DNA from 2 places in the Catenibacterium sp. RTP21428st1_D7_RTP21428_210409 genome. Region 1 is predicted to be linked to the other one. Evidence: riboswitches for the same ligand, from Rfam matches in the RefSeq annotation. Region 1 holds a riboswitch; the other holds the start of a gene.
The links. Region 1 has a riboswitch for lysine ahead of ABUA27_RS02140 (transporter substrate-binding domain-containing protein). Riboswitches for the same ligand answer to the same signal wherever they lie in the genome.

Region 1 (15,772 bases):
ATGAAGATTCTTTTTCTGATGTCTTTGATAATGATCAATCATCATTTCAATGAGGTCTGCAGTTAAATTAGGTGCATATACAGGAACACCCTGAATAGCATTTAATAAATAAGGTAATGCTGCCATAACATCATTATGTCCATGGGTGATAATGATGGCGATAATATCCTTCTTTCTTTCAATTAAATAATCAAAACTTGGAATGATGATATCAACACCAAGCTTATCTAAATCCGGAAAACGGTAACCTGCATCAATGATGAAAATCTTTCCGTTTACTTCTATACTGTACATACTCTTGCCTACTTCGGCTTGTCCACCTAGAGGCATGATTTTAACATTATTGTGTTTCATAATACTCCTTTCAATATGTTCAACCTATCACATTTAATATATTTTAGCATATCTTTCTACTCTTCTCAAATAGAAGCAGTTATAATGAAGCAGGAGGTTTTTATGGTACATATCATTTTTCTTATAATACTGGCATATTTTGCATCCAGACTCAGTTTAATACATAATAATTTATCTGGAGTTATGAGCATGCCACAATATCATTATCCAATGCAGTGCTTTTTCTTTGTGTTTTTAATCTATTACTGGTATCAGTTATACCAAATCACGAAACGTAAAGCACTTGTCCATATATCGGGTCTATGTCTTCTTATAAGTCTTTTTATGCCTTTTAAAAGATCAAGTCATGACTTCTTTTCAGAATGTCATACTTATATAGGTTTTATTGGAATTGTATTCATAGTCATTACTCTTGTAATGTTTCTCTATGATTTACATCAAACTCATACTTACTTAGCCTATAAGCTCCTGCAGCTATTGATATCATTATGTCTTATGTTAACGACTGTATTATACTTTCTTGCAGATATTACAGGCTTGTTTGAATGGCTATGCTTTCTATCCTTTATCATCTTCCTAGAAACTTATAAACATTCTATCTCGCATTATCTTTAAGATAAGCAGTACTTGGATGCTTTTCATCATAATAGACAGTGACTTCCTGTCCTACTCTTAAAGTACCTAACACAGGTACTTTTCTTTTAGATTTAAATAATAGTAATTGTCTTGCTGGCTTTAATACAGCTTCTTCTTTAAATGAATAAACATGATGATCAACCATATACTTTACAGTTAATGTAATCACCTGACCAGTATTCACTATATTAATAATTGAACCTGTTGTTTCTGTCATATAAATCACCCTGCTTTCGTTGGTATTATAGCACGATTTGAGTCATTCTTATTACTATAAGATACATTTTTTAATAAAGGATTTTCAGTTACTTCAAACATCTTCTTAATAATATCCTCCTGGATATTACATTCATCAATCATTTCTGTATTCTTAATAAGTATTGCAGCACTCTTAGTAGGAATAGTTACAAGCTGTGCAAGTTCTTTCTGAGTCACTCTACGCTTGCTTGTAAGACATAGATAAAGTCCTAAGACAAGAGAATTCGGATTATCTAGACATTCTGAAAAGACAGTATGTGCAAGTAAGTCTTCTTTATGTCCACAATGAGCACAGATGAAACATCTATTTTCCTCAGCATAAACATAATGAGAACTACCACATTCTTCACAAACAAAGCCTTGAGGCCATTTGATATTATAGAAGAAACGGATTCCTGCAAGAGAATCATTCATATAGATATTCATTAAACGATATAAAGAGTAATTATTTTTATTCATATTTATCACCAAAACCTTTCTACATCTATGATTATAAAGGATTTAGAAATAAAATGCGTTGAAGTATTTGCTCATAATGCCTATTTATAGGTGTTTTAAATATTTTTTTAACTATAAAAAAACCTCGGAATAACCGAGGTGATTTACAGATGGCGTCCACGAGGGGATTCGAACCCATGACCGCACGCTTAGAAGGCGTGTGCTCTATCCAGCTGAGCTACGTAGACATATCTCTTGACTGCTCATGTATAATAACATGCCAAGAGATGTATTGCAAGTGCTTTTTTACATAAAAATACGCATTATTTACACAAAAATATGAAAAAAATGTGCATTGTTCAATATAATTTGAATATCATAAATTATGAAACTCAGGAATCATTTTATTATATGTACAGTACTGTGTAAAGCCTAATGCTTTTAACTGCTTTTTAGTATCTTCTATATAGGCACCTAAATGATCTTCTTGATGACTATCACTCCCTATTGTGATAATAGTACCACCAAGTTCTAAATAAAGTTTTAGTATATCTTTAGAAGGCATTAAATCATCTAGTTTATAGCATATTGATGATGTATTGATTTCAATTCCCTTGCCATCTTTGATGACGATTTGAAGAATCTTTGTAATGATATCCTTATGCTTATTAAAGCTATCATAGCCATCATGATCATCATAACGCTTCATGAGATCCATATGACCTAGAACACTATAATTCTTATAGTTCTTTACTACATCATATAATTCCTGGTAGTATCGTGTATAATATTCTTCTTCAGTTCTCCCTTTTTGATAATCTCCGGTCCAGAATTCTAAATCATCTACCTGATGAATGGAAAGGATAATAAAATCAAAGGGATAAGCTTTAAATAAAGCTTCATATTGGGGAATTGTATGTACCTGGATACCAGATTCTAATCCTAGCTTAAGTGTAATTTGATCTTTATACTTTTCTTTTACATACAGATATTCTTTATAATACTTAGGATAATCAACATTGGTTATAGGTTGTCCATTGAGATATACAGGACCAAGAGGATCATCTACATCTCTTTTAATGCCATAATCTACATGATCAGTAAAACATAATTCTTTAATTCCTCTTTTTATACCATCCTTTACAACTTCTTCCATTTCATAAACAGAATCATCACTATAGATAGTATGTACATGATAATCACACAACATAGTTGTTCACCTCATTATTATCTTAGCATGAAAAAAGTATGCGTGAACATCCTCTTATTAAGAAATTCTACCATCCTTCATCTCATAAACAGTATCTGCAATATTCATTGTAGATACTCTATGTGATACAAGAACAATTGTTTTTTGTTTTGAAGATTCTTTTAATGATTTCAAGATAATACCTTCATTGAGTGAATCTAAGTTAGATGTTGGTTCATCCATAAGAATCATTGGTGCATCATGTAGGAATGCACGCGCAATTCCTATTCTTTGTTTCTCTCCACCTGATAATGTATCACCTAACTCCCCTACTTCTGTATCATAACCTTTAGGTAAAGTCATGATAAAATCATGAATAGAAGCTTTTTTGCAAGCTTCCATGATTTCTTCACGTGTAGCATCTTTCTTCGCAATCGCAATATTATTTGCGATAGAGTCATGGAAGAGATGAGTTTCCTGTGTGACATAACTTTCCATGTTACGTAAATGTTTTGTAGGAATATCTTTGATTTTTTCTTCATCTACAGTAATAGAGCCTTGATTCACGTCCCAGAAACGCATTAATAATTTTAGTATTGTAGATTTACCAGAACCACTCACACCATGTATTCCTGTAATCTTACCTGGTTCTAGTTTTAATGAATTATCATCTAGGATTGTTTCATCATCATATGAGAAAGTAACATGATTAAGTGCAGCTCCTTTAAAGGAATCATTGCTTTCTTTGTCTCCTTCTACTTTTTCTACAAGAGGCTTTTCTTCAAGAAGTGAAAGAACACGTTCACCACTTGCTAAGGTTTGATTGAGGTTATTAGAAAGACTTGATAAAGCGACTACGGGACCAAATGAACCCATCATAGATAAAGTAGATGTAATAATACCTTCAAAACCTAATTCATGATTAAGATAAAGGAATAGCGTTAAGAAAAGCATACCAAATGAAGCTAAGAGAATAACTGTATTTGTGATAGAACGCTGAGCCCCTTCTCTATAGCTTAAGTATTCCTGCTGTTTTGCAAGCTGCTTAGAACGTTCAATGATTTCCTGTTTTCTTTCTTCACCATGATTATATTGGATTGTTTCATCTAATCCACGTAAGGAATCCAATACAAAACTGTTTAATTCACCAAAATTATTACGAAAACTCATCCCTTCAGCACTTCCCAGTTTGCCATTAATAACTGGTATAATCACACCAACAATAATATAAGCAATAAGTGCAAGTAATCCAGCTAAATAATGATAATGTCCAATAAAGAGTACCATAAATAAAGAAGTGAGGAATGCGATACAGATAGGAGAAATAGTATGTGCATAGAATACTTCTAGTAATTCTATATCTGTAGTAATAATAGAAATAAGATTTCCTTTATCACGAGATTCTAGTTTAGCAGGGCATAGCTTCTGCAATGCTTCAAAGACCTTATGACGAATAATGGCAAGTAATCTAAAGGCAATATAATGATTGCAGTATTGTTCGAGGTAATGCAAAATACCACGTAATAAAGCAATCACAATCATTATAGTCAAGATTGTTTTAACAGGCATAAAGACGAGACGTGGATTTCTTATGCGAAAAAATAATTGTGGAATAAGTCCATGAGCAAGTACTTGACCTGCAAGGATAGTCAGGAAGATCGCACATAAATAGCCGACAGTACCAAGCAGAATGGCAGCAATCATAAAAATAAGGAGTGGTTTAACTAAACCAATCAACTGACCCATAATTTGAATAGCACTTCTACGATTTGTTTTATTCATTATACAGTTCCTTTCTTTCCATAGTTTTCTAAAGCCATCTGTGCTTCATATAAATGTTTATAGGCACCATTCTGATTCATTAATTCAGTATGTGAACCATGTTCTTTGATTTGTCCATCTTGTAAGAAGTAGATATGATCACTTTTTACTACATTGGCAAGTCTATGAGAAATAAGTAATACAGTTTTTGTTTTGGCTAATTCATGAATGACATTCATAATCAGTTCTTCACTTTCAATATCAATATTAGAAGCTGCTTCATCAAGGATATAGACAGATACATCCTTTTTAAGTAAAGCACGAGCAAGGGCTAATCTTTGACACTGACCACCCGATAAGTTAGATGCTTTTTCTAATAGTTTTGTTTTTATACCATCTTGTGAGTTAAGAAAACCTAAAAGATTTACTTTGTCTAGTACTGCTTCCATTTCTTCTTTTGTAGCATGAGGATCTGCCATATGAAGATTTTCTTCTACAGTTCCTTTAAATAGATAGCTGTTATGTCTAATCAATACAACATGATTCATTAAATCTTCTTCATTGACATCCTTTAAGGGAGTACCACCAATTGTGATATCACCCGTATATCCTCTATACTTTCCAGCAAGAATACCAGCAATTGTACTCTTGCCACATCCTGATTCTCCAACTAATGAGATAAAGGATCCTTTTTGTAATGTCATATCAATACCCTTTAATATTTCTCTATTCTCTTCATAAGAGAAATGAACATCCTTCAATAAGATATCTAAACTATGATCAGACAATACTTCTTTTCCAAAACTTATTTCAGGAATATCAAGAATTCTAAAGATTTTATCACTCGCTGCCATCCCATTCATTGCAATATGGAAAAAAGATCCAAGTAGTCTTAAGGGAAGGAAAAATTCACTGGCTAGAAGAATGATACAGAGAGTACCCTGCATATTAATATGTCCATGAAGATATTCTAATAAAGCAATAATCATTCCTACTGCAGCACCACCATAAGCGACAATATCCATCACACTAATAGAATTGAGTTGCATAGTTAAAACCTTCATAGTAATCTTACGGAATTTTTCGGATTCTTGATCCATTTCTTCTGCTTTCATCTTATCTGCCTGATATATTTTAAGAGTTGTTAATCCTTGTAAGTTTTCTAAGAATGAATCTCCTAGTCCTGTATAAGTAGACCAATAGTTACTTAATAGTTTTTTCGCAAACTTCTGTACAGCTACTATAGATATAGGAATAAGTGGTACACAGATTAATAGTATGATACTTGCTTTTAGATTTACCCGACTTAATATAATGAATAATGTGATTGGTGCAAGTAAGCTATAAAATAATTGAGGGAGATATTTGCTAAAATATGTTTCTAATTGTTCTACTCCTTCTGTAGACATCTGTACCACTTCAGAAGAAGATACATATTCATTATAAGATGCTCCGAGTTTAAGCATCTTATCATAAATCTTTTCTCTTAATATACGTTTTACATCCACACTAGCTAGGTATGATGTACGAGCACTCATACGTTCACATGTATAGCGAATCACTATGACTCCTAGTAATAATAAAAATGTAGATTTAAGATGACTTATAGTAAGCGTATTATTCAATACATGACCCAATAAGTCTGCAATAGTAAATACAGCAGTGATCTGTGCGAGTAATGAAATCCATTGCCAGAATACTGTATAAACAATATATTTTTTAGAATGTGATAACAATTGTATTAATCTTGTTTTAATCATTTTAATATCCTTTCTTTTATAGTACATAGCATATGCCATAAAGCTGTTTTAGGGGCATAGATGATCATTCTAGGGCCACTAAAACGCATGACCTTTCTGATTTTTTCTCTCATTTCAGGCCTATAACAATGCACTTTGCAATGTGCACAGAATGTCTTTTCTGCCATAAAAGGACATCTTTGACTACGTGCTTTTGCATAATTCACTAATTCCTTACATTCAGAACATAACTCTTTTGTATGATGATTCTTTATACAATAGATATGAATCATCTTTTCAATCGTTTCCTGTTCTTTAATTCTCTTTTTTTCTACTTTATTCATTGATTGTCTCTTCTTTCTTTATCGTCTTGACTTGGAAAAAGAAATAAAGAATATGAAAGACCCAGACAATCGCAATACATATTCTTCCTACAGGTACATTTTTCATACAGATGAACCCTATTAACATAATAGCTGTAACCATACCCATGATCTCACATTTAGTCATTAATGTCATAGATCTGTTTTGTACAAAACTATCTAAGTGTTTTTTATAAAGGTTTGTGTGCGTAAACCAGTGGTGAAGCTTATCTGAACTTTTCGCAAAACAGAATACAGTTGCCATATAAAAAGGAACAGTAGGTAAAATAGGAAGTACAATTCCTAAAGTACCGAGTATCAAAGATATAAATCCTAGTAGTATCCAAATAATTTTCATAGTCATCTCCTTAATTAGTCTCACCTAATAATAGTTAGTGTTATCGAACTGATAATTATTATATGTGAGGTGATTTAATAAAGTCAACACATATATTAATGAAAAAAGTGCTTGCATTATGTGAAAAGTCATGGTATTATACATAAGCAGTCGAAAGACAAATGTCTACGTAGCTCAGCTGGATAGAGCACACGCCTTCTAAGCGTGCGGTCATGGGTTCGAATCCCCTCGTGGACGCCATCTGTTAATTACCTCGGTTTATCCGAGGTTTTTATTTTATATCAGTAAAAAGGGTACCCAAGCTATCATACCTGGGTACCTTTCATATTAATTTTTATTTTCTTTTCTTCTTAATAATGTATAGAAGAACATAGAAAGCATTGATAATAGACTAAATTGTACGATTGGTGATGAATCACCTGTTTTTACAGTAGTAGAAGTCTTGTCAGATTTTACTGTCGTATTATTCTTTTGTGTTGGAGTGACAGTAACGTTATCTTTCTTATCAGAAGGAGTAGTTGTGACATCGTCCTTCTTATCTGCAGGTGGAGTCGTATTGTCATCTTTATCAGTAGATGGAGAGACGATTTTAAATGTTTTAGTGATAGTACCAACATAATGCTCGTCACTTAATTTAATAGTAACACTACCTTCCCCAACTTCTGTATTATCACCATAAGTGATTGTATATTCACTTGGTTCAACAACATTACTTTTACTATCTTTGACTACAACTTCTGGTTTAATTTGTTTTCCAGTATAAGTCATTTCACTAGGTAAAGTAATTGTATCTTTTGTGACAATACCATATTTTGCATCAAATGCATCTAAATCAGCCTTTGCACCATTGTATTCCTTAAGAGCCGCATTATAGGCACTTAAAGCATCTTCATAATTCTTTGTCTTTTCATCATAGTCCTTCTGTGCATCAGCAAGTTTAGTTTCAATTGAACCAGCAGCATCTTTCGCACTTACATAAACTAATACAGTATCAATTAAGTTATCTAATACTTCATCATGATAAGGTGCATAATGATCACTGGCACCTGCTTTAATACCTTCCCAATCAGCAGTAGCTCTTTGAGCTTTTGAAAGACTTTCATTTGCATTATCTAGCTTCTTGGTAGTATTTGCTACGACATCAGCTTGAGCTTTTTGGTCTTCAACAGCCTGCTCATATTCAGCTTGAACATTATCAAAATTGTTTTTAGCAGCATCTAATGCATCTTTTGCTTTGTTGCATTCTTCTAACTGTTTATTATATGCATTAATTGCAGTATTTAACATATCAATATTGGCAGATAATGCATCTTTTTCAGCTTCTTTACTAGTAACTTTAGAGTTCAAAGTATTTAACTCAGCATTATATGCATTGATATTCTGCTTGTTAGTGTTAATTTCTGACTCAAGTGCTTTAATCTTCTTATCATTTTCATCAATTAAAGCAGTGATACGATCAACATCAGCATTCGCATCTTTAAGAGCCTGTTCTAATTCTGCCTTATCTTTAGTGGCATTTGCAAGTTCTTCTTTCTTTTGAGCTAATAATGCTTTTTCATCAGTAATCTGCTTAGATAAAGTAACTTTCTCCTTTTTATTAGCTTTTAACTGATCTTCTAGTTTAGTTAAAGCATCCTTTTGTGCGTTAAGTGTACTAGAAGTATTATCTAATTCAGCTTTTACTGAAGACTGCTGATTGACTAGATTATCATATGTGTTCTTAGCGTTGTTATAAGATGTTTCTGCAGCTTTAAATTGTGCCTTTACATTATCCTTATAATTATTGATTTCAGTCTGTTTTGTGCTGATTTTCTGCTTGTTATCATTGAGTGCATTTATCGCCTTTTCAACTTCAGCTTTTGCAGCATCAACTTTATTCTGTTCAATTTGAACTCCATTAGCCTTCTTTAAAATCCAGGCATTTAATGTCTTTTCAAATTCATCTACACTTTGACCTGTGATACTTACTTGACCACTACCATCCAATTTATCTGCAACGAGGCCTTCTGCAAATACTTGTCCCCAAGTGTAATAACCACTATTATGTAGTTGATTATTATGGCTAAATCCAGTCAGAGTATAATTTTCATCTATAATGTTGAAATAATGTCCAGCATCATCTTTATTTTTAGTCTGTTCGTATTTTACTTTTTCTTTAATCCACCATCCATAAAATGGATTTTGTCTTTGTGTATTGAATACATCTAGGTTTTGATTTCTTCCAAGTTTATCTAAATAGGCTACATCCAAATTGCCGTTTTGATCTAAGAAGTCTGTAGAGTTGTAATCTCTTGAACTTCCATATATATTTTCAGCGAATGGATATATTTCTGAATGTCCCCATTTTACAGATGTAAATTCGTTCTGGATTGCGGATACAGCCAGAAGGTAATAAGAGACTTTAAGTGGTGCTACACCTTCATATGCTCTAATCTGGTTACACATCTTAATATAATTAAGTGCTTCCTTTAAATCAGATAATGAAGCCATTGTCTTATCGTAATTCTTGCTATCATAAATAGTCGCTGATCCTACTTTTATACCATCATACTTTTCTAATTCTGTATAAGCATAATAAGCATCTAAATTACCAGTATTGTTGTAGACTTCCTTATAGAAGTTGACAACGTTGTTATCATATTTTGTATAAGCATTGGCTAATTCAGTTTCAGCTGCTTTTAACTTGCTGCTAGTAACGTCCACTTGTGCTTGTAAGGCAGACTGCTGCTTCTGTAATTGATAGAGTTCAGACTTTAATTTTGCAAGTTCTGGTGTATCAACATTGTTTTTAAGATCATCCACTGCTTTTTTAGCTGCATCGTAGTTAGTTTTTGCAGTAACTAGATTTGTTTTTGCTTCATTAACCTGTGTAGTTAAAGCATCATACTGTTTAGTTAGATCATCCTTTTTCTTTGTTGTCTCATTAAAAGTTGTAGTCTGTGCTTCAATTGAAGTAGTTAAGCTATTAATTTCCTGGTCTAAAGTGGATAACTGAGTTGTCTTAGTATCGATATCCTTTTCAAGAGTATCAATGTCTTTCTGTAACTGAGTTACTTCTTCAGTTGTTGGCTGTTTATTAAGTGCTTCTTTAAAAGAATTAAGCTTATCAGTAGAAACCTTTAGATCTGTTTCTAGAGTTTGTTTTTCTGTATTTAACTGACTAAGAGTAGTCTTATTGTTTTCTAATGACTTGTTTTCTTCATTAAGTTTTGTAGTAACTGTTTCAATATCTTTATTTAAAGTAGTCAACTGATCATTTAAGCTGGCAAGGTCTTTTTCATATTGAGTCTTGTCCTCTTCAGCTTGATTCAACTTATCTAAAGCATCCTTATTCTTATCAGCTAAATCATTATAATTAGCTTGCGCTTTGTTGTATTTATCCTGCGCATCCTTTAATTGATTCTGCTTTTCTTCTACAGCTTTATCTAAAGCTTCTTTTTGCTGTTTCTGTGATGATAAAGTTTCCTGTAGCTGTAAAACGACCTGAGCTCTATCTTTTACTTCTTTCGCAAGAGTCTGATCAACCTGATTTTGTGAAGTAGTAAGCTTTTCATCATTTTCTTTCTTGTTGGTTTTCGCATTGTTTAATGCTTCCTCTGAACTGTTTTTCTGATATTCTGCTCCCTGTAATGCAGCTCCAGTAGAAATAACAGTAGAGTTCTTATCTTCTACTTCCTTTTCTAAATCTGTTCTAACTGTTGGTTGTACCTGTTGAATTGTTTCTACTGTATTTTCATCTAATGCCTGAACATTTTTAATAACGGTATTAGGCAAACTAGAGATAGCACCTACAGATGATAATGCTGTTACTGTAGATAATGTAGTAGAAACGATTTTCTATTTCTTATTCATTCTGATTCCTCCCATATGTATATATGATAGCGCTATCATTTTATGATTTCAATATATATTATAATACAATTTAAAAACATTCAAAATGTTACATGAATATTATAATATATACACAGCTTGTTTATTATTTAAAGTGTGAGAAAACATTAAGATAGGTATTTTATCATTTTTTTCATTTTCATATTGCATTAAAATGATCTATATGCTATTATATAAAAGCATTCGAAAAACAAATGTCTACGTAGCTCAGCTGGATAGAGCACACGCCTTCTAAGCGTGCGGTCATGGGTTCGAATCCCCTCGTGGACGCCATCTGTTAATTACCTCGGTTTATCCGAGGTTTTTATTTTGCATATAACTGGTAAAGAACCGTCATTACCAGTTTTTTTATCTATATAGAAAAAGAGACAGCTTTTATGCTATCTCTTGAGTCATTATTTTATCTGTTAGAATAACGTGATAAGAACTGTTTAGCACGTTCTGTTTTAGGATGTTCAAATACTTCTCCAGGAGTACCCATTTCAGCAATAACGCCCTGATCCATAAAACATATAACATCACTCACTTCTCTAGCAAACTGCATTTCATGAGTCACAACAGCCATTGTTAAACCTTCTTTCGCAAGTTCCTTCATAACATCTAATACATCCCCTACCATTTCAGGATCTAAGGCACTTGTAGGTTCATCAAATAGAAGTACTTCTGGTTTCATACATAAAGCTCTTGCAATCGCAACACGCTGTTTCTGACCACCAGAAAGCTTTGTACTAGAAGCATCTGCGAATTTATCCATACCAACAGCTTTTAGCTGTTTCATTGCTTCAACGCGGGCTTCTTCTTTAGATTTCTTTAATACTTTGATCTGGCCAATCATACAGTTTTCTAAAACTGTCTTATTACTAAATAAGTTAAAGTTCTGGAATACCATGCCTACTTTACTACGATATGTAGAAGCATCTAAATCACCTTTAAGAATATTTTGACCATTGAATAGAATTTCTCCTGCATCAGGTACTTCAAGAAGGTTGATACATCTTAGTAGTGTACTTTTCCCAGAACCACTTGAACCAATAATAGTAACAACCTTACCACGTTCGATAGTGAAATCAATATCGTTAAGAACACGGAGGTCACCAAAATGTTTTTCTAAATGTTTAATTTCAATTACTGTATCCATTTCTTTCCTCCTTAAGCACAGTTATCCTTGATAGTGACTGTGTTTGTCTTATTGATTCTCTTTTCAATGTAATTAAGTACAAATGTTGCAACTGTTGTAAGAGTTAAATAAATAAGTGCAACAACAAGATATACTTCAATATATCTCATATTAGTACCAGCCACTGATTGTGCCTGGAAGAATAATTCAACAACTGAAATCGCATTTAACATACAGCTATCCTTAATATTAACGATAAACTGGTTACCAAGTGATGGGAATGTATTCTTAATAGCCTGTGGGAAGATGATAGAAATCATAGTCTGAGTATTTGTCATACCTAAAGACTTAGCTGCTTCCATCTGTCCTGGATCAATAGACTGAATCCCACTACGAATAATTTCAGCCATATAAGCAGCTGTATTCACTGAGATAATGACCATACCAGCTGTAAAGTTATTCCAATGTAATACTGGTTTGAATAAGTAATAAAGGAATACGGCCTGAACCATCATAGGTGTTCCACGGAATACCCATACATAAAAGCCTGTAATAAAACGTCCTAAACGTTTAAAGAATCTTGTCACTGGTTTATCTAGTGGATCTAATGGTACACAACGAATGGCACCAATAATTAAACCAATAATTAAACCAGCTAATGTACCAACAACCGCAAAAGCGATTGTCATCTTAATACCATACCAGAATAGAGGCCAGTTATTAATTAACTGACTCCATGCATATTGAAAATCTATTTTCATTTTATCTCCTATTTTTCAGTAGGTGCTCTCTTAACAGCATCTTCCATGATTTTTAATCTTTCTTCTTGTGAAATAGAATCTAAAGCCTTCTGAATCTTCTTGAATTCAGCAGTCTTACGTGTATTATTCTTTAATCCAATTGATACTGCAGTATCTACATTAAAGTTATGACCATCTGCAAACTTAACGATTGATAAATCTGGGTTAGCCTGTACGATACCATTTGCAACTGGTAATTCTGCAGTAATACCATCTGTATCACCCTGCTGTAAAGCTACAACTAATTCTGGATAAGTTGATTTAGGTGTCTGATGTTTTACACCATTAATCTGATCAATGATTGTATCATAGTTAGTATTCTTCTGACCTGTTACCTTATAGCCTGAGAACTGCTGGATATCATTGAATGAAGTCATGGCACTATTCTTTCTTACGATCATAACCATTTCACTCTGATAATAAGGCGTAGTGAAATCTAATCCCTTTTCACGTTTCTTATCAGCAGTCATACCTGCGATAATTGCATCGATTTCACCAGATTCTACAGCTGGCTGTAAACCATCCCATGCAATCTTCTTTACTACAAGTTTCTTTCCTAATTTTTTAGCAATTTTGCTGGCAACGACAACATCATATCCATCTGCATAACCTGCACCGCCATCTAACTGTACTGCAGTATCTGTTTTCTTAGAAGTCTGCCAGTTAAATGGCTGGTAAGCTGCTTCCATCCCTACTGTAAAAGTGTTGTCATCCTTAGTAGATGATCCACATCCTGATAATACAAGCGCTGCTGTTGCAAGCGTAATTAAAGTCTTTTTCATATTTATTCCCCTTTCTATATAAAAATAGAAAAAAAAGCTATACGTTATCATATAGCTTTTAACGATTAGATAACGCCTCTTCATCATGAAGGAGTGAGACAGGTATTTCCTGAATCCCCAAGACTATAAGCTGCCGCTTATCCTCTTTCGGCGATGATTACCTTTCATATGATTCTTAGTCTGCCGACTCCTCATACTACTCTGATGCATCGCTTCCTCTATCTTTATATTTGACTTTACATGCCCATTATAATAGGAAGATATAAAAAGTCAATCCCATTTAATAAATTGTATCATTATTCCAATGTTTTAATTCTAACATCTACATTTGTACCATCAATAGTCATCACCGCATAAGATCTTTTGCTGCCACCACGTGGCCATGAAGTAGAGCCAGGATTAATAAGCCATAAACCATTTTCTTCTTTTACTAGAGGCATATGTGTATGTCCTGAGATTAAAACATCTCCATTATATTTCTTTAAAAAGTCCAGCATTTTCTTTTCACGATCAAAATAACCAAAAAACTGCCCATGAGTAATCAGAAGATGTCTTCCTTCAATATCTAATCTTGCAGTTTGTGGAAGATCAAGACTCCAGTCATTGTTTCCTTTCACTGCAACAAATTCATCTAAATCACGCAATTGATATGATTCACTATCACCACAATGGATATAGTAATCTGCATCATCTTCTAAAACTTTAATATCTGTTAAGATATTCATGTCTCCATGGTTATCTGACATAATTACAATTTTTTTCATTCAGCTGCCTCCTTCTGATTATATTCTTCAATACAGCTGTTTTCTTTGTAAATCTTATTCGCATTCTTCTTACCTACATAGCGATAGTAATGTGCATCATACACATGATTTGTAGAAGATGCCATACGTTTTGGATAACGTAATATAAAACCATATTCATATGAATGTGCTTCAAGCCATTGTGACAGGGCAGCTGTTTCAAACTCATGATAGGCAATGGACTTAGAGGCAATAGAAACTGTATGACCTAATTGTCTTTCATCTTTACCTGCAAGATTAGGATTTGAATACTGTAAATCAGTAAAGCTTGTATATGCTTCTTTAACATAAAAGTCATTCGCAATCTCATTAGGCATTGCATCAATCATCTTCTTTAGCGCTTCATAGGCGTCATTATTTAAATACATGGCATATTTTAAACGATGAATATCTGACATTAAGACAAGATTATGAGGAACATAAGCACCTATATAAGTTTGATCACTTAAGGTAGTTAAAAGAGCTGAAGGATCAGGAATCAATAACATATCTTGATTATTTGCCTGAGTCATAAGTGTTGTTAAACCGTAACGAGAGTAATTAGCACATGCTTGTTTGAAGAATGAAAGAATCATTTTATCATTTAGTCCTCGATTTTTTAATAATTCAATATAGTATTCTGTATCATCTACATAACTATAATCTTCATAAAGAGGTCTCATTTCATAATATATTTGTAGTTTACCAAAATCAAAGTTCTGATTATATAAATATCCTGCTTCTAAATCATGTTCTACAAGTTTCTTTGCTTGATCATAAGATGCACCTTTATAGGTATTAGTGAGTTTAGTTGCTAATTCATTGCCTGTTTGTAGGATAGACTTATTTGTAGAGTAACGCCCTGTTTTTTCTAGTAATTCATAATATTGATAATATGGCAGATAAAAATCATCATATTTGATATATTTCATAAAATGGTAAAGAGGAATTCTGTTTTCTACAAGATATTTCTGTTCTTCTTTACTTAAATACTTTTCGATGATCATTCTATTATCGTTATTGATGCCGTTGACACGATAGAATGGATCAAATCGGAGGTTAATTGTATAGAATGAAACGATAAATAATGCAATGACTGTAATAAACAGATACTTGCGCTTATTTTCCATTAAATCACCTGCTCTCTAATGTCAATTATATAGTATATCGCAAAAAGTGTATAGATTATTCTTTATGTAGTACTTCATAGAGCTTTGCTGCAGTATTCTTAGGAATGACTGCTTCTAGTTCTTCCAGTGATGCTTCCTTCATCTTTTTAACACTCTTAAAATGATTAAGAAGTTT
Region 2 (15,772 bases), on a different contig from region 1:
TAAAATCACCTCATATCGGTATTATTCTAACACAAAAACTTTCTTAAAAACATATATTTATCGCTTTCCACCATACCCTTTTCTACTTACAAATTCATATATCTGTCAATTATTTATTCAAACTTAATTGTTTGTACATAAATTCTTCATAGAATATTTTATATAATGAATAAAAGGAGGTATTTTGTCATGAAAAAGAAGAATGTAGTTATTGGTACAATAGGCGCAGCCGCTGCGGCATCTGCCACTTATCTTGCAGCAGGGCGCATTGCGATAGAAAAAGTATGTACAAGATGCAAAAAAGAAAAAGTAGGATTAAAACATCCAATGAGTAAAGATGATAAACAATGGCTAGATCATCAGACATTTATTGATATGGAAATCACTTCTTATGATGGATTAAAGCTAGAAGGGCAGTTCCTTCCTTATCCTGATTCTAATAAATTAGTGATCTGTGTTCATGGATTCCATTCTTACCATTATCGTGAGTTTGCATATTATATTCGTTTCTACCATGAACTTGGTTATAATATCCTTCTTCCAGATAATAGAGCACATGGACAGTCAGAAGGACATTATATTGGTTTTGGATGGCTGGACCGTTTAGATATATTAGAATGGATTAAAAAAATGGAAGAATACTTCCATAATGAACCAATGAGCATTGTCTTACATGGTATATCCATGGGTGGGGCAACAGTACTCATGGTAAGTGGTGAAGAATTATCTGACAATGTGAAAGCTATTGTCGCTGATTGCAGCTATACAAGTGCTTATGATGAATTCAAATACTACTTAAAGAATAAAGGATGTCCACCATTCTTATTACTTCCTAGTGCTACATTATTATCTAAAAAGACAGTAGGGTATAACTTCAAACAAGCCAGTGCAATCAATCAAGTCAAGAAATCTAAAACACCTACATTATTTATACATGGTAACCAGGATCACTTTGTGCCTACTTACATGGCATTAGAACTCTATAATGCCTGTCAGGCAGAAAAGAAATTACTTATTGTGAATGATGCTGCACATGGTGAATCTTATCATAAAGAGAAGAAACTTGTTCAAAGCAATATTACTCATTTCTTAGAGAAATATGTAGACTAATAGACCGAGCAAGTTGCTCGGTCTATTCTTATTTCTTCGCATTTCTTATTTTTCTTTCAAAAATAAGTACAACTTCATCACTTGTACTATTGCTTCCTACACCAACACCTACAATAGCACCACCTACCATATTACTGCCTATTTCATTTGTGAAAGCTGTCTTTAGTCTCCAACCCTGTACACTATATCTTATTAATGTCTTCTTCAAACTATTTGTATCTGTCCTACCATGAGAATCATGAACAGTAACTACATCATATTCATAAAGATCATTACATTCTAAAATGGAATCTAAATTATAATCATTATTTCTTTCTTCCAATAATTCTGTGAACTTATCTTCCGTCATCGAATCATTAGAAGTATTATTTTCTATGATTTGATCTAGTTTTGAGTTGATTTCTTTTTGTTCATCCATACTTTGACGTTGTTTACAATACTTATCAAAATATGTATGAATTCCTTCTTTGACTTCTTGAGAAAAATGACCTTTATCTAACTGTTGATCAATTGCCTGAATAGCTTCATCTAGCTGTTTTGTAGAAAGATGAGTACTTTTCAGTTTAGTTGATGTAATTGTGAGATTAGGTACTTGTTGTAAGCAGGTATTACATAGACATACTTCTCCAAAACTATTTCTATCTGGAATAGTAGTAAAAACCTGTCCACAATGACTACATTTCATTTGTTTTTACACATGATTTTCCTCTTATAAATAAATTCACTTTTTCAAAGAACCTATATTAAGCTTTTCCGTTTTTATTCAAAAGATAGGATTTATGATACATCCTCTAACTTAAAATGAATATCATTATTTTCAGTTTGGACTATTAAACGCTTTTTTTCTGTATCATTATTTAAGTTAAATGTAAATTCTATTTCATTGTCTGTAATCTTTATAATTTTTGAATTTTTATTTAATGTTGTACCGATTTCAGGGGCTATCCCTATCCTATAGTATTGCTTACCAATAATAACCCCTATACCATGTCTTTCTATTAACTCTTTATCTTGATATAAATAAGCCATAGAAATCAGACCATCACTTTCTTTAATATCCATATATTCTGTAGCTGTTCCAGTTTCAAGTAATTCACTATACTTTTCTAATTCTTTAGTTTTTTTATTTAACTGCACTATGGTTGTAGCTTTATTTTTATTTTCAATAAACAAATATCCATTAAAAACAATTGAAAACCCCAATAAAAGTATAATGATTAGATTCTTTATTTTATTTTTCATATATACTTTCTCCTGTTTTATAAATCTTTATTTGCATTTATGATAATAATATTGCATGTATTACATTTGTATGCATCAATTTTGTCACCTTTGAAGTAGCTAAAATGTCCTAACTTGATATCATCCTCCCCAAAATGCCATTTATTCGTCATAAAGGGTAGTTTTTCAGGATTTGGTGACCATGCAAGAGCCTCACCCCTTGTTTTAATATAACCATGAATTAACTTACCCGAACAATAAGGACATCTATTGATTATCATTTTGTTTCCTCCAAATATATCTTGACTTTTCTAATTTCTTACCTAAATGACTATTTTTATTCATTCTTTTTATATCATTTATGATTTCGTCATCATAATAATAGTTATATCCTATTATTATAAAATAATTCTTTACATTTATAACAGGAAATCTATTGAGGTGTTCATCACTAAAATTATCAATAGAATTAACTAACTGTTTATACTTTTGGGCATTATTTTTATCGTCTACATCAATAACTTCTATATTGACTAAATCTCCAAATTCATCCTTTAGTTTTATTGGAAGCGATTTTTTTACTTGAATACATAATGGGCAACACTCTATTGAATATATTTCGACATTTAATTGTTGTTCATTGTTTTTATGATTTTCAAAGTATAAAAAGCAACATAATAAGAATACCAAACAACTTATCAAATAAATAATTGTCCTTTTTTTTAATAATTCATACATGCTGGATTACCTGTGTAATCTGGACGTTGAATGTGAAAATAACTATAAGTTACCTTTGCGGCGCCACTTTTTGTTTTTATCTGTTCATACCACTTTTTTGAAATCTCACTATATGCTCCGAAATAATATTTTTGTTCTCTAATATAAGATAAACAATCTGATGCTCCGTATTGATAAAACTTAATATGAATAGTAGGTTTAACGCTTGAACCAACTGATACAGCAACAGAATAAAGAAATACCACTTTTCCCAAAGGACCTGAAACGAACAAAGAAACGGCACTTCCAACCATACCTATTATTTCAAGAACTTTAAAAGTCATTTTTGACGTTTTATGAAATGGACCTCCTAATTTTTTCCAAGTTGTATATGTGGTTGGGGTTTCCCCATCTACATTTAACACTTCTTCACCCTCAGCAGGCATTAAAGGATCAGGATAATCTTCATCAAGAATTTCTTCATAAAACATTAATTCAGATCCATTTTCAGTGACTAATGATAAATTAGAATTGTTTTCATTTATTAAATATGTTTCTTCGTCAATAGTCATTGTTGATGTATTATTTACTAAATCTTCTTCCAATAAGATATATGTGGAATCAGTTTTATCGTATGCTATTACATCACTTACATTTTCGTCTTTATAGGTATATAAATATTCAAAGTCATAATTTCCATCAGCAATTTGAGTAAGTTTAGAAAAATCGGAAGTGTCTGATGCGTATAATTCTGAATTTTTTAATTCCATATTATCAAATATAGCTTTCCCTCTTTGATTTTTCTTCTTTAAATATGTATTTAACTTTTTCTTGCATTAATGTTTTGATTTCAAATGGATTATCACTGTAAGAATAGTTATTATCTTTAGCATAAACAGGAATTAAAACAGATGATAAAACTAAAGCAAAAGCACATAAATTAATCATTATTTTTTTTCATTTATTTTTATTCTCCTTTCTATTTGATTTTTGAATACCTACAAACCACAGGTTAGTGAAAAATAAATATCATAAGAAGCATTTAAACGGCGTTCATGAAGCTGAACCAGACACATAGATTTTCCATCTGTTCTATAATTAGTTTAGAAATCAGATAGAAGTATAATCACATGTCAAACAAAGTATTAAAGCCAAAGAAAGCTTCTCTATATGAGTTCACTCAGAACTATTCTAATAACATCAATAACTGTATTGAATTTTTCAAATCCATGAAATGGCCTGTTGGCTTCTCATGTGATTGCTGCGGATGCCATAAGTATTACTTAGTCAAGCGTGTAAGAAAGACCAAGACTTCATATGTTCTTGAAAGCAAATCATGCCATAAGCAGTATTCACTGCTTTCAGGCACTATTTTTCAGAGCTGCAAGCTTGATCTATACAAGCTCCTTTTAAGTATTTTCCTTTTCTTTAATGAAAATAAAGGAATCAGTGCAATAGATTTATGTTCAATACTAGACGTTAACTAGAAGACTGCACTTCTTCTAGAAAGCAAGTGTAGAATTCTTATGTCAATAAGCAATTCAGGCAAGCTGCCCAACGTCCTTTTCTATGAGGCAGATGTCTTCAATATTGGTGTAACCTCCAAGAATAATGCGAGTCGTTCAAGTGAGCAACAGTCTATTCTTGGTATTCTATCTACAGATAAAGAGAAAAACTATCCCCCGGTACCTCAAGTTAAGATCATTAATGATTATACAGTTTTGTCACTTAAGAAAAACATAGAACAGTGCTGTGTATTATCATATGATGCATTACTCAATACTGATGCTAAGAAATGCTTTAATACACTAAATGAAGAAATACAAGTAAACAACAAGAAAATCGACCATGAAGAAAATAATCATAGACTACTATGGTTAAACATAATAATCGGGAATATTAAGAATAATATTACTGGGATTATCATGGAATAACCAAAAGAGAGATGCCTTTATTCCTGAATGAACAGGAGTATAGATTTACCCATAGAAGTATGGGAAAGACTGTGATGGATAAGGTAAAGAAATATCTGCAAAGATCATTTCCTATCAGTCATAGACAGATAGTCTGTATTCTGAATATTTCTGTTCTACACTTCTCTTAAATCGTTGCCTTGCAGATTATGGGTATTCAAAATGAATATTCATTTCTAGCAATATGTTTTTATCATTCGTCAACAGTCTGAAACCACAAAATGTGGCCTGTTTGAGGCTAGGATTAATAAAAAGGGTTGAATAATAAATAAGATAATTATAAGTTTTTTTCTTTGGCAGACTTATTCTTTTTACTTGTTTAAAGTCACTCTTATAATCGTAGATATTAACACTGTATTTATCATGCTCATTACGAGATAGAATATAAGCATGAGAACCATTAAAATCAATCATATCAAGATGATGCTTCAAGGTATATGTTTTTTCTAATTGATGCGTATCTTGATCAAAAACACAAATCTTATTGCCTTCATTTGAAACAAGATTATAGAAAGAAACATAGATTTTTCCATCATTTACATAAATATTATCAGCATAGCTATAAGGCATATCAATGATTTTTAATTCGTCTGTATTCATGTTTAATTGACCAATATATTTATTTTGGTTATTAAATGAAAAAATATAATGTATCTTTATCTGTATAGTACTTACAAATATTATCTCCATATTGGGTAAGACTAATACTTTTAAGTCGTTTTAAATTTTGATCATAGATATCACATGCAATATCATTTTCAATATCTACAAAATTATATACTTTAGAATGACTTGGAACAACCATATAAGAGAAACGATATTTTTCTTTTATTTCATTTACTTTTTTCTCTTTAAAATTCATCTGAGTTAGATAACCATAATCATTAAGATTAGATACACCATAATAATAGTGATCATCTGCACTGACTGCATCAATGGCTGTTCCAGGTAAATGAAGCTTATTCACTTTTGTAGAATTTCCTTTTATCTGAATAATATTTTGAGGATTCTTATGTCCTTGAAGACCGATATTATTAATATAAGCATAACCATCATGATAGCTTGTGGTATTGAATGATGTGCCTACTTGAGCCTCATCCAATTTTGTAGAAGCAACTTTTTTACCATCATCATTATAATATTTAATAACAGTATATTTTCTTGCAGAAGAAGTTTCAATCACACCAAATGTATAATGGATATTGCTTTGTGATTGTGAGAATGAGCATCCTGTGAATAGTAAGACTGTGGTAATTATTAGAATTGTTTTTTTCATTGTAATCACTTCTTATAAAGAATCATTGTCTTATCACTTGAGACCAATTCAAGAGGATGCACTGCTGCGCCATATTGACTAGTGTTTAAATCTACATTGTATTTATCTTTAAATCCAGCCCATACGAGTTGAGAACAGTAAAATTTTGATCTTGTATTTACATCATAATACTTAATGTTATATGGTTTGCCTCTTTGTGAATAACACCAATCTGCGACTTTTTTTTGCTTGATTTTCTGTTCCGGCTGTCACATAAAGTCCCCAGCATGTATTTTTGCTTTTATTCCAATCATTTTTACCAGTTACAACTCCATTGGATAAAGCTTCAACAACTCTATTTTGTGAATAGACTATAGCTGCATGACCAGTTGGAATCAGATTTTTATAAGCGTCTCCTGTGACTAGTATTCTGTCTTTTGTAGTAGGGTATCCCCATGTATAAACAGCTTGGCCATCAAGAGAACATGCATTAATTGATTTTTCTTTCTTCGCTATCTGATTGTAGATAATTTTTAATTCATCAGTGTTTTCGAATGCGTTTTCATTATAATTGTACGCATTTACACTTGTGATAGTAGAGAGGCTCACTCCTATAATCATAGTCAGTGAAGACAATAATTTAATTGATAGGATTTCCTTTCTTTTGTATTTTTAATTATTAGATTCATTATGTTTGTATTATTAGTTAATGTAACCAATGGAATCTCCTCCTTTCATTAAGTAAACTTTAACTTCATAAATATGATAACAAACAATATTAAAGTACTCAATAATACTGATAATAATTATTAAAAATCTAACGTAAAAAAGGAGGTAGTTTAAGATAATATTGCTTTAGGTTATCTTATTCATCAATAACAACATAACGATACTCATAATATGCTTTCTTAAGTCTATTATAATGTATACCTACAAAATAAAAGACTAGAAGTTAAATATAAGCAACCTCTAGTCTGTATGTTTATTTAATGAAGAGAAGAACAACACATTAATAGTCATAACTATTAATCGTTATTCACGAGCTTACCTTATGAATGTCTCAAGTCATAATGAATAACTTCTCTTCAGTGATGTGATATCACTTTTTAGTTCTATAATACAAAAGGAACAAGATAAAATGGTCTAAACAATAAACTATTCTCTTTGCCTATATCTTTTTGCGAAATCAAATATGGTTTATTCACAATATTGGAATATTTCTTGCAGAATTCATTGATTGATTCATGTTTTCCAATACCTGAAGATTTCACCTCAAATACATTAATCTTACTTCCCTCAGATACTAGAAAATCAACCTCATAATAATGCGTACTTCCTTTTTTGTTCCAAGTATGATAGTACAATTCTCTTCCTGATGCAGCAATCATCTGAGCCATTAGATTTTCATACAAATAACCAAGATTAATAGGCAACTTATCAGATAATAGTTTTGCATATATTTCGTTTTCTGTTGCTGGGCAATCAATAAACATAAGTGTGACAAACAAACCAGTATCCGCAATATAGAGCTTATAACTATCAAAATCTTTTGTATCTGCCAAACTCACTTTAGGGTCAGTTGTATTAAAACATGGTAGCACTGTCTTTGAATCAATCAACTCATATAATAATTCTTCACTTCTTACATTATTCTTCTTACCTATCGCAGTTGTTATGCGATATTTTTTTGTATCTTTTGCGAGCTGAGCAGGAATTGAATGATACATAGCTGATAATCTACCAGAAGCATCAATCTTCTTAAAATCTTCTTCATACAGATTAATAATCTGTCTTTTGACCATATCTATTTCTGAAAAGTTTTTACCATTTACATAGGCTTCTACAGCCTGTGGCATTCCTCCAACAGCCATATATATTCTCAAATCTCTCATTAACTTACGATTTGTAGCCTGACCAATGGCTTTACCCATATTATATATATCTTTCAACAATCCATAATTACTACCTGTGGCAGTACAGAACTCTTCATAGTCCATTGGGTAAATCTGAATCTTCATTTCCTCAGAAGGAATAAGAATATCCTTTACATTCTTCTTAATTGATATCAAAGATCCTGTTTCTAGATAACTATATCTACCATCTGCAACAAGATGTTTAATTGCTTGTCTTGCTTTAGGAAATAACTGTACTTCATCAAAAATAATAAGAGACTCATGTTCATATAATGTTATTCCTGTTTCAGCCTGCAATCTTAGAAAAAATATATTTAGATTACCTATATCATCAAAACATTCAAGAATATTATTTGTTATCTTTGAAAAGTCTATCAAAATATATGACTTATACTCATTCTTCGCAAAATTTTCCGCAATAGTTGACTTACCAACACGTCTTGCTCCCTCTAATAGAACTGCATATCGATCTGAATAGTTATGCTTCCATTCAAGTAGCTTATCATACGCTTTTCTCTTAAAAAACATAGAATATCTCCTCACTTTTTAAATATATATAACTTTCTTCAATCTTATTATCTGCCAAAATATAACTTTCTTCAATCTTATATTTGTCAAAAATGTGACTTTCTTCAATCTTTTTTTAGCCTAAAATAGTACTTTCTTCGAAGTAACGGTAATTATATTATATTTATTTACGTATAAAAAAAGGGGATAGCATCCGCTATCTCCTCATGACTATTCTTCATCAAATAAAACTAAATCATCAAATGTCTGTCTTCTTACTACGACTCTTGATTCACCTTCATAAGTGAATACTACAGCTGGTTTAGGCAACTGGTTGTAGTTAGAAGACATAGAGTAGTTATATGCACCTGTAGAGAATACTGCAAAAATATCTCCTGGCATAATATTAGCTGTAACTGGTAGATCCTTAGTAATCATATCAGCACTTTCACAGATCTTACCTACAACTGTTACAGTCTTAGTCTTTGTTTCTCCTGCTTTATTTGCAACAATACCATCATATTTCGCATCATATAAAGGTGTACGGATATTATCAGACATACCACCATCAATAGAGACATAAGTACGTACATCAGGGATTTCTTTAATACATCCTACTGTATAAAGAGTAATACCTGCATTACCTACAACATAACGCCCTGGTTCAATCATAACAGCTGGACGTTCCCATCCATGACTATCATATTCATTATAAATAACTTTCATGATTTCTGATGTAATAGATTCAAAATCAAGTGGTTCATCCTGTTTAGTATAAGCAATACCATAACCACCACCGGCATTAATCTTACTTGTTACAACACCAAATGTATTATAGATTTCATTTACGAACTTCATGAACTGAAGCATTGCATTCACATAAGCGAATAAATCAAATACCTGAGAACCGATATGACAATGAATTCCTTCATATTCGATATTATCAGACTCTAAGATTTTCTGAATAGCTTTTAAATAGATACCATAATGAGAACTAAAGCCAAACTTAGTATCCTTATGACCAGTCATAATATAGTTATGACCACCAGCTTTAATACCAGGGACAATTCTTAAAGTTGCCTTTACTTTCTTACCTAGTTTACCTGCAATCTTTTCACAGTTTTCAATTTCATAGAAGTTATCTACTACGAAATGAGTCACATCATGACTTAATGCATATTCAATTTCTGAAGGAAGCTTATTGTTTCCATGGAAGTAGATCTTATCTGGATCAAATCCAGCACGTAATGCGATACTGATTTCTCCTGCAGATACGCAGTCAATTCCAATACCATATTCATTTGCAAGCTTATAGATTGCAAGACAGCTAAAAGACTTAGATGCAAATAATGGAAGCGCCTTTTCATACTTATCCATGAACTTTGTCTTTAATTCATTCATCTGATGTCTGATATGACCTTCACTCATAACATAAAGTGGTGTGCCATACTGTTTTGCGAGATCAGATGCTTTAATACCATCTATATATAAATCATTGCCTTTTATATCAGCAAACTGTGTCTGTAATACCATACCATTCCCCTTAATATAATGTTTTTAAATCAAATAAACCTTTGTCTTTATTCATTAATGCCTTTAATGCAGCAACAGCACCATTCGCAAATACTTCTTTAGAAAGAGCTGTATGCTTTACTTCTACGATTTCATCCTGTCCTGCAAACATTACTGTATGTTCACCAAAGATTGTCCCGCCTCTTATAGATGAAATACCTACTTCATTTCTTTCTCTCTTACGATGAATAGAATGACGATCATAAGTAGGTTCTAATGAATCATCTAAAGCATTATTAATACCATCATATAACATCACTGCAGTACCTGATGGTGAATCAATCTTCTGATTATGATGTTTTTCCATGATTTCAATATCAAAATGATGTTCAAAGAATTCTTTCGCAAATTCACTCACCATCTTATTCATCATAGCCACACCATAAGAAGTGTTATAAGACTGGAAGAGGGCAATCTCATGAGATGCTTCTTCAATCTTCTTTAAGTCTTCTGCACTAAAGCCAGTAGTTGCGAATACAACTTTACACTTATTCTTTAATGCATAAGATAGAATACTATCTAGATTGGCAGGATGTGAGAAATCAATAATGGCATCAATATCATCCTGTACTTCATCTAATGACTTATATGCAGGTACTTCTGGCTGTACATCAAACACAGGAGATACAACACCAGCTAATTCTAAATCTGCATCATTCATCACTGCATGGGCTACTTTCTTACCCATTAAACCATAACCATATACTAATACTTTCATCTTAATAACCCTTGCTTTCGAATTCTTTCATTGCATCAAATAATAACTTTTTATTTTCTTCTGTAGTTGGAATAAGAGGCTGACGAAGCATATCACTTTCAATAACACCCATATGCTTTAAAGCAGCCTTAGGCATGATTGGGTTAACATCAATAAATAAATATTTAGAAACATCATTTAAATCATAAGCCATCTTTCTAGCAAGTTCTAAATCACCCTTTAATGCAGCCTGGGCAAACATCTCTGTTTCTCTTGGATAAAGGTTAGATAATACTGAAATAACACCTTTACCTCCTGCTGCGATAAATGGAAGAATATTATCGTCACATCCAGAATATAAATCAAAATCCATATCCTTAGTACGTGTTAATACTTCCATTGCATACGCAATATCATCTGTTGCATCTTTCATAGCAACAATATTAGGAACCTTTGCAAGTTCTACTACTGTATCTACACTGATCTTCATACCAGTTCTACCTGGTACATTATACATAATAAGTGGTAAATCACTAGCAGCAGCAACAGCCTTATAATGTTCAATTAAACCTCTCTGAGAAGTCTTATTATAGTAAGGTGTTACAACTAAGTTTGCGTCAGCACCTGCTTCAGCATTAAACTTAGCCTTTCTAATAGCCTGTGCAGTATAGTTAGAACCCGCACCTACAATAACCTTTACACCTGTACCCTTAGCCATTTCTACTGTAATCTTAGTAAGTTCAAATTCATCTTCAATATCAATAGTTGCAGGTTCACCAGTAGTTCCGTTGACAAGTAATGCTTTTACACCACCATCAATCATTCTCTGAACCTGTCTTTTATAACCTTCGTAATCAATACTTCCATCTTCAAACATTGGTAATACCAATGCAACACCTGTACCTTCAAAAATTGGTTCCATTTTATGCTAATTCCTCCTGAATTTTTTCTAATGCTTTCTTTAAATATTTCTTTTCTATAACATATGAAATAGATACTTCACTTGTTGTCACCTGAGCAAATGGGATTTGGTTATCACCTAGAACTTTGAATAACTTACTTGCAAAACCGACTTCATTTTCCATATGACCTTCTACAACAAGCTTACCTACATTCTTAGATGCAAATACACCAATACGGGGGTGATTCTTCTTAACTTCTTCAATTGCCTTGTTTAAAGCACTCTGTGCTTTTGCATCACATGTGAAATCAATACGCATTTCATCTTCTAGCATGACTGATGAGATCATATCGATGTTCACACCTTCACGGCTAATTGTTTCAAACACATCAGCCACAAAGAGAGGATTCTTTTCAACATTCATTAACTTCACTTGAATAATGTCTTCTTCAATCTCTAATCTTGTAATCACACTGTTCATCTTCATCATCTCCATTTTTTTATAAAAAAATATTGCAATGGGGCCATTGCAATATAATTAGTCTTCATTATATTCAATAGCGCACCACAAATATTTTGTGACAGTGAATAAGATCTTCTCTTATCCCCCAGATAACAGTTCATATACAGTTCCCTGTCTCTTCGGCATTTGCTCCCCCTTCATTATCTGGCTGTATCCATTAATAACGAATTCTTAACGCATGCACCTCTATTTGCCAACATAATAACATATTATCAATCATAAAAAAAGTGATTTTCTTCTAAATAGTGCATATATTCTTTGATCCAGGGACTATCTACCGCATATCGCTGAAGCATGAATTCTATTTTATTTCCATTATACATAAAACTCATCTTTAGCTTTGCACCTTTCTTCTTTGTTTTAAAGTCTGTCACAGATTGATAATCAAAGAAATAAACTTCTTCTATAAACTTTAAATTCTCATAACACATGAAAGTAATACCATCGTAATCAAAACTCATCATATAAAAATGCACTGGTTTACCATGTACATGACCTAACCACATTGTGAAAGCTGTCTTTTTCCAATCAACTTCATATTTCGTATACGCAAAGGCTACATTATTATGAAATGAGATTCTTGATAAACGAATGTAATCTTGTAATAACTCTTCTCTCTTATTCATGGATTTCTAAAGGCAATTGATCAGGATCTTTAAAAAATGTCATTTTCTTGCCTGTAAATGTGTCAAAACGGATTGGTTCTGTTTCAATACCTAATGCATTTAATTCTTTGACTGTTTCTTCTACATCTTCTACCTTAAAAGCCAGATGTCTTAGTCCTGCAGTTTCAGGGAAAGGATGTAGTGGGGCATCTGGTTTAATAAATATTTCTAACTCCATATCTCCAAGTTGAAGATCTAACTTGATATCCTGCTTATCCTCTCTCTTATTTTCTCTAATAATCTTAAAACCTAATTTATTGACATAGAAGTCAATTGTTTGATCATAATCTTTTGTAATGATTGCAATATGATGTACTGTGTCTAATCTCATAACAACACCTCCTGTTACTATTATATCATTGACATCGTGAATGATATATAGTTATTATAGTATAAACCAACTAATGAGGTAGGTAATGCATGAATAAGAAAACAATTATTTTTTCTATTAAATCTGCACTCCCTGTTATGACTGGTTATCTTGTATTAAGTATTGGTTTTGGCTTATTACTTCAAGATAAAGGTTATGGATGGTGCTGGGCAGTTTTAATGAGTACAGGTATATATGCTGGTTCTATGCAGTTTGTGACAATTAATCTACTATCAACAGGTGCTTCTATCATTACAACTGCTATTATGACTCTTATGGTCAATATAAGACATCTCTTTTATGGGATTACTATGTTAGAGAAATATAGTGAAGCAGGGTGGAGAAAGCCTTATTTGATCTTCTCATTAACAGATGAAACCTATTCCTTAATCTGCTCTCCTGATCTTCCTGATGATATAAATCGTAAAGACTATTTCTTTATCGTTTCTCTTGTCAATCAGTTATCCTGGATAGCAGGGAGTATTATAGGTTCAGTACTCGGGAATATTATTCCTTTTGATACAACAGGCATAGATTTTGCGATGACTGCATTATTTGTCATCATCCTATTAGAACAACTAGAGAAATCAAAACAGCATCTTCTTGCCTTTACAGGATTTATTATTTCGATATTCTGTTTATTACTCTTTGGACCAAATCAGTTCCTGATTCCTTCTATGATTCTTATTACAATTGCATTATTCATAGAAAAAAAGAGCTTAGAAAGGAGTGATTTCTAATGCATGCCATACTTATTATTCTTACTGCCGCAATAGTCACACTTCTTATCCGTGCTCTTCCATTTATTGTATTTAGTAAACATACACCTGATAGTATTCTCTATTTAGGTAAAGTACTACCTTATGCGATCATACCAATGTTAGTGGTGTATTGTTTAAAGAGTGTATCAGTTCTAAAAGCCCCTTATGGTATTCCAGAGCTCATAGCACTTATAGTAGTTGTATGTATCCATAAATGGAAACATAGTACATTACTTTCTATTCTTCTAGGTACAATGACTTATATGTTTCTAATCCAGACTGTGTTCTAGTCTTTTCATGACCTCTAAGGGGAGATTATTCACGAGTACAGTATTACCATCATAGTAGTTGATGTAATCTGGACCTAGTGTAAATATACGTTCAAAAGGAATCGTACCCAATGATCTTTCTTCTGTTGTAGAATAAAGAGCTATTTCATAATAATTACATTCTAGCTTCTCACCTGTTTCAGGATTCTGATACCCTACAGGGACCCATGGTTTATTAGGGAGTAAAGTAGGGCAGTCTTCAGTTAATGCATAGATGCCTTTAATACCCTGATCTGTCTTAAAGAATTGAGGTTTTGCATAATAATAGTCATGACTTTGAAGTTCATGCATCCACGAAGAGAATAGATGTGGATTAAGAATAAACTGTTCTGCTTCATCCTTACCAATCACTAATGGCCACATTGTACTCATTAAAGTAAGAGAATCTGTTTCACCATTCACAATCTTTTCTGATACTTCTTTAATAACGCGATGATTGAAGGCAATAAGATCATCTTCCTGTGATAAGTAGTCATCTATATCTTCTTCTATACCATCAATAGTGACACTGCATTTCCAGTAACTAGTAATTCTTCTTAGACAGTTAAAGAAAGAACGCATTTCATCTGTAGTAGTAGGATTGAGTAAACGTAAGTTTAATTCATTCTTTTCTTCTTCATCCCATGAAATATTAAAACCTCTACCAATAGAATTTGGATTATAGAAGATCATATTACCTTCCTGGTCATCACCCACCATTCTCATACCATCATTGATTCCAAAAGCCAATTCATCACCGACTATGACATCTAATGGAATAGTCTTTTTAAATAAACCCTTCTGTTTAATACATACATCAATAGACATCTTTCTATCCTCCTATGCATCTCATAAAGTCATCTTCTGAGATAATCAAAATCTTTTCATCCTTCTCTCTTAAGTCTAAACCTTTTCTAATCTTAGTACCATACTGACCATACTTCCATGTTTTACTTTTTTCTCCACCAACAATTAAATAATCAGTAGCACGTGTAGGGGCACTTAATACAGTACCTCCATGACTATAGATATAGTGAACTACATCACTTCTTCTCATAGAAGTAAATAAACCAGTGACCACAAACTTACCTGTCAAATCTATATCAAATATTTCATCAAAAGCGAAAGGGTAAATATTCATAACTATTCCTCAAAAAAAGATATACAATATATGTAGGAGGTTTTTCATAATGGTTAAAATCCTAAACATCGCATTATATATCATATTCATTCTTATACCAGCATTGTATTTTATATGGCTATTAAAACATGAACACCT

Region 2: linked by a shared signal. The riboswitch ahead of ABUA27_RS00825 (ACT domain-containing protein) and the one ahead of ABUA27_RS02140 (transporter substrate-binding domain-containing protein) in region 1 are both predicted to bind lysine.

Annotation. Positions count from the first base shown of each region.
Region 1 is NZ_JBEHVX010000007.1:27,204-42,975, reverse strand. It holds gene ABUA27_RS02210 (ribonuclease J) at 1-354, opposite strand, end outside; gene ABUA27_RS02205 (DUF3592 domain-containing protein) at 950-1,207, opposite strand; gene ABUA27_RS02200 (transposase) at 1,213-1,707, opposite strand; tRNA gene ABUA27_RS02195 (tRNA-Arg) at 1,858-1,934, opposite strand; gene ABUA27_RS02190 (histidinol-phosphatase HisJ family protein) at 2,063-2,896, opposite strand; gene ABUA27_RS02185 (amino acid ABC transporter ATP-binding/permease protein) at 2,954-4,657, opposite strand; gene ABUA27_RS02180 (ABC transporter ATP-binding protein/permease) at 4,657-6,396, opposite strand; gene ABUA27_RS02175 (nitrous oxide-stimulated promoter family protein) at 6,393-6,719, opposite strand; gene ABUA27_RS02170 (YbaN family protein) at 6,712-7,095, opposite strand; tRNA gene ABUA27_RS02165 (tRNA-Arg) at 7,259-7,335, shown strand; gene ABUA27_RS02160 (coiled-coil domain-containing protein) at 7,423-10,869, opposite strand; tRNA gene ABUA27_RS02155 (tRNA-Arg) at 11,183-11,259, shown strand; gene ABUA27_RS02150 (amino acid ABC transporter ATP-binding protein) at 11,387-12,124, opposite strand; gene ABUA27_RS02145 (amino acid ABC transporter permease) at 12,136-12,864, opposite strand; gene ABUA27_RS02140 (transporter substrate-binding domain-containing protein) at 12,873-13,685, opposite strand; lysine riboswitch at 13,748-13,914, opposite strand; gene ABUA27_RS02135 (metallophosphoesterase family protein) at 13,982-14,449, opposite strand; gene ABUA27_RS02130 (D-alanyl-D-alanine carboxypeptidase family protein) at 14,446-15,597, opposite strand; gene uvrC (excinuclease ABC subunit UvrC) at 15,653-15,772, opposite strand, start outside.
Region 2 is NZ_JBEHVX010000003.1:146-15,917, reverse strand. It holds gene ABUA27_RS00910 (alpha/beta hydrolase) at 190-1,110, shown strand; gene ABUA27_RS00905 (DUF4177 domain-containing protein) at 1,139-1,795, opposite strand; gene ABUA27_RS00900 (hypothetical protein) at 1,888-2,352, opposite strand; gene ABUA27_RS00895 (PF20097 family protein) at 2,370-2,612, opposite strand; gene ABUA27_RS00890 (hypothetical protein) at 2,599-3,069, opposite strand; gene ABUA27_RS00885 (hypothetical protein) at 3,054-3,818, opposite strand; gene ABUA27_RS00880 (hypothetical protein) at 3,823-3,996, opposite strand; gene ABUA27_RS00875 (transposase) at 4,179-4,535, shown strand; gene ABUA27_RS00870 (hypothetical protein) at 4,575-4,982, shown strand; gene ABUA27_RS00865 (hypothetical protein) at 5,169-5,621, opposite strand; gene ABUA27_RS00860 (hypothetical protein) at 5,653-6,297, opposite strand; gene ABUA27_RS00855 (hypothetical protein) at 6,303-6,473, opposite strand; gene ABUA27_RS00850 (hypothetical protein) at 6,475-6,897, opposite strand; gene ABUA27_RS00845 (ATP-binding protein) at 7,389-8,717, opposite strand; gene lysA (diaminopimelate decarboxylase) at 8,928-10,229, opposite strand; gene dapB (4-hydroxy-tetrahydrodipicolinate reductase) at 10,240-10,986, opposite strand; gene dapA (4-hydroxy-tetrahydrodipicolinate synthase) at 10,988-11,887, opposite strand; gene ABUA27_RS00825 (ACT domain-containing protein) at 11,889-12,347, opposite strand; lysine riboswitch at 12,417-12,586, opposite strand; gene ABUA27_RS00820 (hypothetical protein) at 12,602-13,015, opposite strand; gene gloA2 (SMU1112c/YaeR family gloxylase I-like metalloprotein) at 13,008-13,385, opposite strand; gene ABUA27_RS00810 (AzlC family ABC transporter permease) at 13,475-14,164, shown strand; gene ABUA27_RS00805 (branched-chain amino acid transporter permease) at 14,164-14,475, shown strand; gene ABUA27_RS00800 (DUF4299 family protein) at 14,455-15,321, opposite strand; gene ABUA27_RS00795 (BRCT domain-containing protein) at 15,326-15,634, opposite strand.